Regions from separate parts of the Fervidobacterium gondwanense DSM 13020 genome, predicted to be linked through region 1. Evidence: riboswitches for the same ligand, from Rfam matches in the RefSeq annotation. Region 1 holds a riboswitch; each other region holds the start of a gene.
What was found. Region 1 has a riboswitch for cobalamin ahead of BUA11_RS03335 (ABC transporter substrate-binding protein). Riboswitches for the same ligand answer to the same signal wherever they lie in the genome.
Positions count from the first base shown of each region.

Region 2: another riboswitch for cobalamin. It lies ahead of BUA11_RS03850 (ATP-grasp domain-containing protein); the one in region 1 lies ahead of BUA11_RS03335 (ABC transporter substrate-binding protein).
Region 3: another riboswitch for cobalamin. It lies ahead of cobT (nicotinate-nucleotide--dimethylbenzimidazole phosphoribosyltransferase); the one in region 1 lies ahead of BUA11_RS03335 (ABC transporter substrate-binding protein).

Region 1 covers NZ_FRDJ01000003.1:5,373-9,602, forward strand. Annotated here, with positions in the region: gene BUA11_RS03330 (FecCD family ABC transporter permease) at 21-1,025, opposite strand; gene BUA11_RS03335 (ABC transporter substrate-binding protein) at 1,028-1,927, opposite strand; cobalamin riboswitch at 1,987-2,161, opposite strand; gene BUA11_RS03340 (hypothetical protein) at 2,188-2,598, opposite strand; gene feoB (ferrous iron transport protein B) at 2,595-4,230, opposite strand, start outside.
Region 2 covers NZ_FRDJ01000003.1:117,897-122,126, forward strand. Annotated here, with positions in the region: gene BUA11_RS03845 (thiamine pyrophosphate-dependent enzyme) at 1-1,580, opposite strand, end outside; cobalamin riboswitch at 1,855-2,040, shown strand; gene BUA11_RS03850 (ATP-grasp domain-containing protein) at 2,100-3,152, shown strand; gene BUA11_RS03855 (succinate--CoA ligase subunit alpha) at 3,136-3,993, shown strand; gene BUA11_RS03860 (YitT family protein) at 3,963-4,230, shown strand, end outside.
Region 3 covers NZ_FRDJ01000012.1:30,175-34,404, reverse strand. Annotated here, with positions in the region: gene BUA11_RS08845 (adenosylcobinamide-GDP ribazoletransferase) at 1-711, opposite strand, end outside; gene cbiR (cobamide remodeling phosphodiesterase CbiR) at 732-1,382, opposite strand; gene cobU (bifunctional adenosylcobinamide kinase/adenosylcobinamide-phosphate guanylyltransferase) at 1,379-1,885, opposite strand; partial or broken gene cobT (nicotinate-nucleotide--dimethylbenzimidazole phosphoribosyltransferase) at 1,882-2,957, opposite strand; cobalamin riboswitch at 3,028-3,219, opposite strand; gene BUA11_RS08825 (Dph6-related ATP pyrophosphatase) at 3,400-4,050, shown strand; gene BUA11_RS08820 (cobyric acid synthase) at 4,064-4,230, shown strand, end outside.

The sequences.
Region 1 (4,230 bases):
GAAAGACTCTTGAAGAACGCTCAGAAATTCTTATTGCCGTTCTTCAATTTGAGCAGAACGAACATGAACGGTGCACCTATGAGGGAGGTGATTATTCCAACAGGGATTTCAACGGGGTTGAGCAATGTACGGGCTAATGTATCGCAGATTGACATGAGCATGCCACCTAAGAGAATGGTAGCAACGATGTTGTTCCTGTGTTTCGGACCAGCTAACGTTCGTGCCATGTGCGGGACTATCAATCCAACAAATCCTATAATTCCTGTTTTTGAAACGAAAGCTGCGGTAACGAACGCACCAAGCAAGTAAAAGAGCCATTTTAGAAGCTCAACATTGACTCCCAAACTCTTCGCTTCTTTCTCGCCAAGTACCATTGCATCGAGCTGTCTGCTCATCATCATCGATAGTACGGCAAGAGTTGTTAAAGAAATTGCTGGTAGCACAATATCAGTAAATGTGATTCCGGAAAAAGAACCAAAAAGCCAGACGTGGCCTGTTACGAGTGATCTATTCGCTATATTCAAAAGGAGCATGCTCCCTGCCGAGAACATAGTGCTCACGAGTACACCGCTTAGGACTAAATGTACGGTAGGGACTATGTTGCCCTTTCTCGCAAGTGCTATAGCCAGCATAGATGCTACTACTGCGAATATGAAACTCATTGTTGGTATACTCACGTGAGCGATAGAGTTGACAATGAAGTATATGCCTAAAAGAGCACCGAAACTTGCACCAGCAGACGTTCCGATAAGATATGGGTCAACAAGTGGGTTTTTCATTATCGCTTGAAATATGTTACCTACAAGTGCCAGTGCTGAACCTGTGAGCGTTGCCATTAAGACCCTCGGAAGTCTTAAGTGCCAGAGCATGTAGCTTTCTGGAGAGTCTGAGTTTATTAATTTTATGGCTTTGATTGGGCTAACATATACCGTCCCAAAAGAGATATTGATGAGAAAAACAAATAAGAAAAGGACAGGGAGAAGATATCTCCCTGTCTTGATTAAGAGAACCCTTAACTTAGTCAATATTATTTTCCTCCGTAGAAGAAGTTGTAGAATATATCCAAGTATTTAAAAACATGAGGTGCTGCCTGACTAATTTCGTCTCCGTCAATTACAAAGACCTTTCCATTCTTAACTGCTTTCAGGTTTTTCATTATTGAATGGTTCTTCACTGTTTTTTCAATTTCTTTTGGATCTCCATAACCGCCAATGACAATAACATCAGGATCTTGTTTAACAAGCCATTCCCAGCTGACTGAAAGCCAGCCGTTGTTTCCTGAATAAGGAGCCGCTATGTTCCTTCCACCAGCGATAACGATGAGCTCGTTCACATATGAACCAGTACCAGCGGTCCAGAGCTCTTTGGCTTTTTCATCTGGAATTGTTATCGTGAAGAATACAGTTGGCCTGTTTTCTAATGGTATTTTTGATGTCTTTTGTCCCATTTCAGCCATCTTGTCTCTTAACTCTTGTGATATTTTGTCAGCTTTAGCCTTAATGTTAAAAACTGCGCCGAGTTGTCCAACGGCCTTTATGATATCAGTCAATGTGTTTGCATTGAGAACGTATGCAGTAAGATTTGCTTTCTCAAGTTTCTCAACTTCTGGAAATTGGAATCCGCCAAATGTGAACACAATATCTGGTTTTAGCGAGTAAATCTTTTCAATGTTCAGTGGTACCATGTTTCCGATGTTTTCAGCCTTTCTGTAATTATCCCATGCTGTGACTCCAACTATTCTGTTTTCAAGTCCAAGGGCCTGCAAGTATCTTGTTGCGCTCGGTGCTGCGGATACTACCCTTCTTGGTGGCATCGGGATGTTAACGATACGTCCAGCATCGTCTACGACTGCTATCGCTAAGGATAAGACAGTGCTTAAGAGTACAAAAAGTGCTAAAAACCTTCTCAGTGTTCCAGACCTAAACATAGCAAAACCCTCCCTCTTTGCAAAAATTTGTTGCCATCCCCAGGCGTCGTGGTGGATGGCATACCTTCCTCTACACATCAGGTCTCCCGACTTGTGGATCATCCTACTCCCTGCGCCTTCCCAGCCTTTTAAGAATTAGCCAGTGGCACTTTGCAGGTTTCGTCCCCACTTACGGTGGCGGCCCCGTGCCGGATTTTCACCGGTCTTCCCTTGAGTGTGTAAAGGGAGGTTATTCTTATTTCGTATTATACTACACCCTTTTAGCTACAGCAACTGCCCTTTTCGTTCTTCTGTATCCCAACGTCTGTTCTTAAAGCTGTCTTTTTTATGTATATGACGTTTATCACGCTGTATATGCCTGTGATGAAAAGTATAGCGTCGGCAAGGCTGAGCTTGTATACTTCATCGCCTATTATCAGATTCGAAAAAGATATCAAGTACGCGAGCAGAACATAACCTGCGGCGATTGAAAACAAAATGCTCCCTACGTAAAGATGTGCGACTCTGAATGAGTAATTCGCCGTGCCATACTCGCGAAATCCGAAGAAAAAGACCATTGAAAAGCTGAGTATAACGAGTGAGAATATTATCTCGTCACTAAGAAGATACGATATGAAGGTGATGAGTGATAACACAAGCATCGTTAACAACATCCTGTTCAGGCTTCTCATATGATCACCCTTCCGATCGTGTATGTGATGAAAGCTAAGATGTAAGATATGCTTAGGCTATATATCACTGCAAACGCTGTATATTTCCAGCTGTTCGTTTCACCTTTTATTGCAGCCAGTGTTGCAAAGCACGGCATGTATCCGAGGACGAATACCATTAACGAAGCAGCAACGACCGGATTTAAGTGAATATTAGACGCATTCTCGTAAAACTGAGACAGAGAAGATACAATGACTTCTTTAGCAACACCGCCAAATATGAGCGCTGAAACTATTTGCCAAGTGTAGTTAAGAGGTGCGAATATAGGTTGCAAAAACTTACCAAGCATCGAAACGTAGCTGTTTTCTATGTTTGCTGGATCAGGGAAGTAACTAAGTGCCCAAATTACAACACTTGATACGAATATTATCGTTCCTGCTTTCTCCAAGAAGTGCCTTCCTCTGTTCCACATGTACGTAGCAACGTTCGAAATCTTTGGAAATCTGTACCTTGGCAACTCCATGACAAGCGGAACGTTTTGTCCTTTTAGTACAACCTTGTTTATGATTCTTGACGAGAGAGCTGTCAAAACGAGGCTCAGTACGTATATAGCAAAGAATGCCTCAGCTTTATGGTTCGGGAACGCGACGCTTATGATTAAAAGGTATACGGGAATTCGCGCACTGCAACTGATGAATGGCGAAACTAAAATTGTTGTAACTCTTTCTCTTTCGTCAGAAAGCCCGCGAGCTGCCATAACTGTACTAACGTTACAACCAAAACCAAGTAAGAGAGTCATGAACGAACGGCCCGTGAGCCTCAGCGAATACATAATTCTGTCCATCAAAAATGCGATCCTTGGTAGATACCCACTCTCCTCCATTATTCCAAGTGCGAAGAAGAGTGCGAAGATACTCGGGACAAACGCGAGAACACTTCCTACGCCATTTATTATGCCTTGAGAAATAAGCGACGAAAGCATCGTTTCCGAGCCAATCATTTCTGAAAGTTTTCCGAATAAGAATTCAAGAAGTCCGACAAGGGGTTCGGAGACTTTGAAGGTAAAATTAAATGCAAGGTACATAAGCGCGAGGAATATCGGGATACCAATGAATCTATGAGTCAGTACGTGATCCAGAGCCTCAGTAACCGTTAATGCGCTGTCGGTTTTCTGGAAAGCCTTTTGCAAGACGTCGTTTATGTACTCGTACTTGATCGAAGGTATTTTTGTAGCAAGTGAGTCATCTGACTTTTCAGGATTGCTATTCATATTTGAACTCTGAAGTTCTTCAGACTGGCCCTGTTTTTGACAATCTTTGCTCAAAAACTCAGATACGAACTTGTCCCCTTCGATAACTTTTATGGCAGTGAATCTTTTATTGAAACCTTCCATCACGCACTTTTCTACTTCAGAGATCCTTTCTTCGACCTCTTTTCCGTAGTCTATTAATAAAGGTCTTGTGGGTTTTTTAAACGCAGATACGATCTTCTGTTTAAGTTCATCAATACCTTCCCCGGTGTGAGCTGACGTAAGGATAACGGGCACTCGCAGAAATGTCTCGAGTACGGCTTTATCTATTTTGTATCCGCCCTTTCTTGCCTCGTCAATCGCATTAAACACCGCAACGACGTTGAGTTCCAATTCTAATGCT
Region 2 (4,230 bases), 110 kb from region 1:
TTGAACTCCGGCGTTGATAGCGCTGTCTTCAAAATCTCTTCAAGTTTGTCTTGTTGGTAAGTATCAACTTCCCATATGTGTTTTACACCAATTGCTTCTAAGATGTTCCTAATTTTCATTGCCTTTCCTGGATGGTCTTGGTGACCGGTCATGGCTGTTGTACCGTTTTCCATAACAACGAGTGTAAAGTTATGCTTATTGAATACAGCATTTATGATTCCAGGAATTCCTGCATGGAAGAATGTGGAATCGCCAAGGAAAGCCACGATTTTTCTCTCAGTGTTGAACAAACTCAAACCCGAAGCAGTACCAGTTGAGTGCCCCATCGAAAGTAGCACTTGTCCGACGTTGTATGGTTCTAAGAATCCCAACGTGTGACAACCGATATCTGCAACCGACATGTCATGCTCGCGGAGGATTTTAGAAAGCACGTAAAAGACAGGTCTATGACCACAACCTGGACAGAGTTGTGGTGGTCTTGAAATAGCACGGACTTTGTGTTCAGGAGATTTTATCTCTCTCACCAGCTCAGGCATGAATTTGCGCATTACGTTTGCTACCTTTTCCGGTGTGTATTCGCCAATCAAATCTTCCATATCCTGTTTTCCGACAATCTTCACGTTTATACCTTCCTCAAATGCGATTGCCTTAACTTTTTCCTCGATGAAATCATCGAGCTCTTCAAGTATTTTGATCACCTTATGTGACCTAAGAAACTTTACGATTGCCTTTCGTGGGAATGGATATACCATTCCGAGCCTCAATATGTCAACTTTGTTTTTATTATCACCGAGTACATCGAGCAGTGAAAGGTAAGGTAACCCTGCGGTTATAATTCCAATCTCGCTACCGTTGTTTAAAATGTACGCGTACTTTTCGGAAACTTCTTCCCACTTCCTCAATTTTTCCAGTGCACGCCTCTTCATAACTGGTACGTTTTGCCCTATTGGGATGTACGGTCCAAGATTTTTGGGGTCAAACCTATGAGGTGTTAATTCGGTTTGTTTGTAAATTCCAAATTTGACTTTTTGCTTGAAATGGGCTGTGTGGGTTGTAAGGCGGAGGATTACAGGAGACTTGAATTCTCTTGCGTATTTAACCGCTTCGATGAACATGCTATAAACTTCTTGAGCGTCTTTTGGTTCAAACAAAGGTGTATATGAAAGTCTTGCGTAATGTCTGTTATCTTGCTCGTTTTGAGAACTATTCGCACCCGGGTCATCGCCTATAACCACAACCATACCGCCAGGTATCTCCATCATGCTTAGCTGCACAAACGAATCAGCTACAACATTCATACCTACGCTTTTGAAAAAGACACACGATGTGTATCCATTCACCGCCGCACCGAAGGCGACCTCAAGGGCTACCTTTTCATTCGTGGAAAATTCGAAATAAAGCGGGGACTTTTCTTTTGGAAGTAGATTAATCGTTTCGGCTATCTCAGGTGTTGGCGAACCAGGGTACGATGTAACTACTCTAACGCCACTTTCAATCATTGCTCGCACTATCGCTGTGTTGCCAATAACAATCTCTGAAAAAGGCTCTTCTTGGAGTAATAATTGACCCAAGTTTTTCATACAACCACCCCTTATCTTCACTTTCTGATAGAAAGAGTCCGAATATAACTAAATTAGGTGTAACTTATTATATCATAAAAAGATAGACTTTGTCTACATATAAATTTTATATCGTTTTTTGAGAAATAGTGAATATAGTATACAGAAGATTTAAGATGAAATTTAAAAAAACAGTTATTTAAATCTTTATAATTTTCAAAATTCGACTATTAGCAAGTATTGAAAGTTTCATCAAGTCACCATATGATATTAGTGAAAAATCATACTGAATCTAAATATCCCCTACCTTAGAGGTGCGAAAGCTTAAAAGGGAACACCGGTGCGAATCCGGGACGGTCGGGCCACCGTGAGTGGGGACGAAACCTGCACAATGCCACTGGCTAATTCTCAAAAGGCTGGGAAGGCGCAGGGAGTAGGATGATCCGCAAGTCGGGAGACCTGCCTTTAAGGGATGGGCGCCCCAAAAACCACAGATTTTTGGGGTATTTTTCTTTGAAAATTTTAAGGGGAGGCGAGAGTATGAAAGTGCAAGAGTACGTTGCGAAGGACATTTTGAGAGCCGAAGGAGTGAGAGTTCCGAAAAGTATTCTGATTCTTAGAAATTCAGACTTACAAGACTATGTAGAAGCACTAAAAAAATTAGGATTTCCTCAGGTGGCTAAAGCTCAAGTTCTTGTAGGCGGAAGGATGAAGGCTGGAGGAGTGCTTGTTTCAAAAACCATTGAACAGGCAATAAGTAATGTGAGTAAGATTATGGACAGCGAAATAAAAGGTGAAATTCCGGAAGGGGTTCTCGTTGAAGAATTTGTTCCACACGAAAGTGAACACTATATTTCGATAACGATAGATAGAAGTCTAAGAGACATCGTTTTTGTATATTCGAGTCATGGAGGAATAGATATCGAAGAGTTTACGAAGACTCATCCAGAAGAAGTTGTAAAAACAAACAGAGTAAACGATTTACCACTTGAAGTAAGAGCTTTTGCAAGAAGACTTTATGACATATTCGTTAAGTACGACCTGACACTGCTTGAAATAAATCCGTTCGTTGAATCTAATGGTTATTACTACGCACTTGATGCTGTTTTCCACGTGGACGACAGCGCGCTCTACCGTCAGTGGTGGGCGGGAGAGTCTTCCGTGGAAGATTCTTTCGTGGTACTCGGCGGTGACGTTGGTGTCATCGGTTGTGGAGCAGGTATCGTCATGGCCACAATAGATGCACTCACTGAACACGGGTTCAAGCCAGCGAATTTCTGCGATATCGGCGGTGGTGCAACGGCTGATACACTTTACAGTGCGTTGACAAAGGTGCAAAAGATAACAAACAAGGCTGTACTGAACATATTCGGTGGAATAACCGACTGTCTTGAAATTGCAAAAGGAGTTACCGAATTCAAAAGTAAAAATCCGAGTTTTGAGATATACATAAGACTTTCGGGAAACAACGAAGTAATAGCTAAAAAGTTGTTAGAAGAGAGTGGAATCGTATCAACCAATGACATGAAGGAACTTATTGAATCTGTAGATAGGAGAGTTAAAGGAGTGAGAAGAGATGTTGTTCGCGAATGAGAGAGTTTGTGTATATGGAGCTACTGGAAAATACGGTAGTTATCATCTCAAAAGAATGCTCGAGTACGGTACAAATGTTGTCTGTGGCGTGAGTAAAAATAGGATAGTGAAATCGATAGAAAACATTCCAGTTGTAGTATCACTCGAAGATTACGTTTCCAAATTGGGACCAGTAGATACAGCTATTCTTTTCGTGCCTGCACCAAGTGTCTTGGAGGCGTTTCAAGATGCTGCTTCGAACGGTGTAAAGAACTGCGTGATTATAACCGAGCATGTTCCAGTACATGACACATTGAAAGTTTTAAAACTTGCGAAGTACCAAGGTATAAATGTTATAGGTCCGAACTGTCCGGGGGTTATACACCCATTAGAAAAAGTGAAAGTCGGAATAATGCCAGAAAGGTATTTCAAACCCGGTAAGGTGGCGATTATCTCAAGAAGTGGAACGTTGATGTATGAGACAGCAAAATACCTGAGTGATGGTATTGGAGTAGCGGTTGGATTAGGACTTGGCGGAGATCCAGTGGTTGGTACAAATGTCTCAGAGGCGTTTGATACTGTAAAGAAATTGGGGTATGATAAAGTCTTAGTGATAGGCGAAATCGGTGGTGAAGATGAGATAAGTGGTATTAAACACGCTCTTAAGATAGGTTTTCTTCCGAAAGACATAGTTGCTTTCTTTGCAGGGAGGCATGCACCGGAAGGAAAGAAAATGGGGCACGCAGGTGCTATTGTTGAAGGAGAAAAAGGAAAAGTACAGTATAAGGAATCAATACTGAATGAGATGGGAATAAGGGTGGTGAAATTTCCGTGGGAAGTAGGAAACGCTTGGCTGAACTAACAAGAGAGTACGTTTTATCATCGCTCGGAGTATTTCTCACAGCGCTTGGCTTGGTAATATTCTTGATTCCCAATAATATAGCAGCTGGTGGTGCTTCAGGCTTAGCGATAGTTCTGAACAAATTCTTGCCAATATCGGTTGGTATATGGATGTACATAATAAACGCTACGCTATTTTTGACCGCATTTTTGATAATAGGTTTTGACTTCAGTTTCAAAACGATATACTGTACATTTT
Region 3 (4,230 bases), on a different contig from region 1:
TAAAATGAATAACTGTGCAATCAAACAAGTACCCCCAATGACATCGCCCGTAACTCCACCGATTTTTCTTTCGGATATTGAATTAACCACGATTGCTACACTGATAGCAATTAACAATGACAAAACGTATCCCACGTAGCTCAAAAAAATTAAAGGAAGCGTAAATAGGATTCCAACGAGATTTCTTTTGCTCGTTGGATAAAGTAATGCACCAAGCCCTTTGTTCTTTGCAGGTTTAGAGAAAAGAATTAAAAGAGTCATCGTTAATCGTCCAAAGACAGAAGAAAATAACAGAGCGTATGGTGGAACAAGAGAAAATAGTTGATAAAAGACGATAACGTATAACGTGCCATAAAAAACAGCAAAAGGTCCAACATTTCCTTTCGACATTATTTCGAGTCTTCTTTCAGCATTCGACTGGTTCAAAAAACCGTCGAACATGTCGAGAAGTCCATCAAAGTGAAAAAGATCGAAAAGATAAAAACCTGCTGCAATTGAAATTACTTTGACTAATAAACTTCCACCTACGTTGGGAATAAGCCTGCTTAATGTCGCCCCCGATAGATAGATACTTCCAATGAGGTATCCAACAATAGAGAAATATTTTGGTACTTTCCGAATATCTCCAGCGTCTAACTGATATCCCTTCATGTTAACGGGTATACGAGATATAAAGCTCAAAGCTATCATAAACTCTCTCACGAACACCATGAGAAGATTGCCCCCTGCAGCTATTTTGTTTTAAGAACAGTTCGCTCAAATAGTGTTATAGAGTCTATTAAGTCATCTAAATTGAAAATCTCAAAGCATATAAGACTGATTTCAGAGATTCTCCTTCTTCCTAAAAAGTTGATAACATCTTCAAGCGTTTTTTTATCAAGCTTTTCGTGGTCTTTTCCACTGTGCACACCCATCATGTGAATTTCGTTTATTTTATCAATCAACTCCATTGGGAATCTTTCACCAAGAAAATGGTGCCCAACATCAAAAGTCATCTTTTCGTAGGGCAAGACCTTTTCCTTCAAGTTCTCAACCGAAACATCTTTGCTTGCAACTTTAATAAACTCACTTATGCCATCTATTGGATGCACTACATAATTCAGAATTTCCAAATCTGATTTCCTCAGAAAATTGTAAGCACTAATCATGTTTTCTACATTGTTTGTTGGCAAGTGGACAGTATATTTCAGACCATACTTCCCGGTTAGTTTTGCTAAATATTTAGCTTCCTTTTCTAAAAGCTCCTTGGTTTCATCGTCCCATGTATAGACCAACAGTTCAACAAAGTCAACTAAATGTGCCAAAATCCTTGCATTCTCGTAGTATGTTCCAGGTATGACCCAAGAGGTGCTACCAATAAGTTGCTTGTTCGCTGTGCTCATCTTATCCTTACCTCAATCCCACTGAAGAGTACGTAAACCTCGTTTGATATGCCTGCAAGTCTCGAATTGAGCTTTCCAAGTGTTTCTGCGTACTGTCTTGCAAGTTTGTTTTCAGGTACTATTCCGAAGCCAACTTCATTTGTGACTATAACAACATCATAATCGACAGTCTCTAAGATATTGATCAGATTTTCAGTGTAGTTTTCCACGTCGTAATTGTAATGGAATAAATTGCCGAGATAAGTCGTAATGCATTCAATTAGTGCAACGTCATAACCTCCACTGAGCTTTTTTAATACTTTGTGTACTTCCACAGGTTCTTCGAATGCATCAAACAATGTTCCGCGTTCTTTTTTGTGCCGTTCTATGCGCTCTCTCATCTCATCGTCAAATGGTACACTTGTTGCTATATATGCCCTCTTAGAGTAGGGCTTTTTCAATATGTAATTTTGTGCAAACGTGCTCTTGCCAGATTTTACCCCGCCGGTTATCAATGTAATCATACAGGTTGGTCTTCTCCTTTCGAAACGTTCGCACTTTCAAAAGTCGCCATTTCTCGAATCATTTTGATCGCAGCTTCTATGATTGAAATGGAAAGCACAGCACCTGTTCCTTCGCCGAGTCTCATATCAAGATCCAGAATTGGTCTCAAACCAAGTTTATCAAGAATCACTTTGTGTCCCTTGACTTTTGATTTGTGTCCTGCGAATACGTAGTTCAAAACTTGCGAATTTATCTTCCACGCGATTAAAAGCCCTGCTGTTGTTGGGAAACCATCGATGATTACGGGAACCCTTCCTCAGCTGCTTTGAGTATAAACCCAGCCATCTGTCCAATACAATATCCACCAACCTTCTGCAGAACATCAATCGGATCATTAGCGTCTGGGTCATTAACTTCTAAGGCATATTTTATCGCTTCTTTCTTTTTTCTTAATCCTTCTTCATTCAACGGTGTTCCAATATCTAAGATTTCGTCAAGCCCAAAGCCTAAAGCCACTGCTACTGCAGAAGCGGTTGTTGTGTTTCCGATTCCCATATCACCGACAACAAGTAATTCTGCTCCTTTTTCTATTGCTTTGTCGGCGATTTCAGCACCTTTCTCGATACATGCATAAGCTTGCTCTTTTGTCATCGCAGGTCCTTTAGTAAAATCTTTCGTACCGTAGCCTATCTTAGCTTTTATTAACCTTTTGTGCTCAATGTCTACGTCTACTTTGACACCTGAGTCAACCACAAAGACATCTGCACCAACGTGTCGAGAAAAGACGTTAATTGCAGCACCACCGTTGAGAAAATTTAGAATCATCTGATATGTGACCTCTTGCGGATATGCGGAAACACCATTTTCTGCTACTCCATGATCTGCCGTAAACACGTAAACTTCTTTCCTTTTTGGGAGCTCAGGGATAACCTTTCCTTGGATTAATCCCATCTTCAGGGCGATTTCTTCGAGATAACCTAAGCTTCCGACGGGTTTTGTGAGGTTGTTAAGTCGGTTCACTATAGCACTTTTCAGTTCATTTGAGAAGGTTGCATTAATGTTGAAATTCAAGCCTTTCCTTGTGATTTCCATAAACTTTTCCCCCTTTATATACTTTAGAAATTAAAAACAAATTTTCCCGTAAAGCCCGAGCTTTCGGGAAAAACAATCCCCATTTGCAAAGGTATCCCGGCTTGCGGATCACCCTACTCACCACGCCTTCCCAAAAGCTAAGCTTTCAGTGGCATATTGTGGTTTTCGTCCCCGCTTACGGTTGCTGGGCAGCCTCGGATTCTCACCGAAGTTCCCTTTGCAAAAGAGTGAAATCTATTTACTTTCAAAAAGCATTATACAATATTTTCAGAAATGAACAATCTTGACAATCGCACGATAACGAACATTAGAATCGAAAATTTGACAATAACTGTATTTCTCTATATTCAGCACTAAATATTGTACATATTTGCTTTTGACAATACTACATTTTGTTAACTATAATCTTTATAAGCAAAATTCTACGAATGGGGTGATAGTTTTGTTTGTATTTGCATCGTGGAGTGGAGGAAAAGATTCTGCCTTAGCATTGTACTATGGTATGAAAAAGTACGGTAAAGTTGATTGCCTTTTTACTATGCTTGATGAAGACTGTTCTTCTTCAAGAGCACATGGTTTTGGCAAAGATATACTTGAAAAACAAGCTTTATTAATAGGGACAAAATTGATAACAAGATGCAGCAGCTGGGAAAGTTATGAAGAGAACTTTCTTGATTTTTTAAGTAACCACGCAAAAGGAGGAATCGGAATTTTCGGTGATATTGACTTACAAGAGCATCTTGATTGGGTAAAAAGAGTTTGCAGCGTTCATAATGTTACTGTAGAAGAGCCTCTCTGGAAGAGGAAAAGAGAAGTGATTTTAGAAGAGTTCTCAAACTTGGGATTTAGAGCTCTGATTGTATCTGTAAAGAAAAACTTAGGTATTGATGAAATCCTTGGTAATGAACTAACGAACAGAGAGACACATAGAATTCTTGAAAAATCCGGTGTCGATATCTGTGGTGAGAATGGTGAATACCATACGCTTGTCTATGACGGACCAATATTCAGCTCTCCCCTTAATTTCTACGTTGAAGGGCTCTACGAAGACGACAATGCAAAGCGACTAAAAGTTAGAGCGAAACAACTTTAATGGAGATGATAATATGAAAAAAGGTTCATTAATGATTCAAGGTACATCTTCAGCGGTTGGTAAATCTATAATCACACTTGCGCTATGTAGATATTTTTCGAATAATGGTTACAAAGTCGCACCGTTTAAGTCTCAAAACCTCTCCTCTGTGTCGTTTACTTCCAACAGCGGTCAAATCTT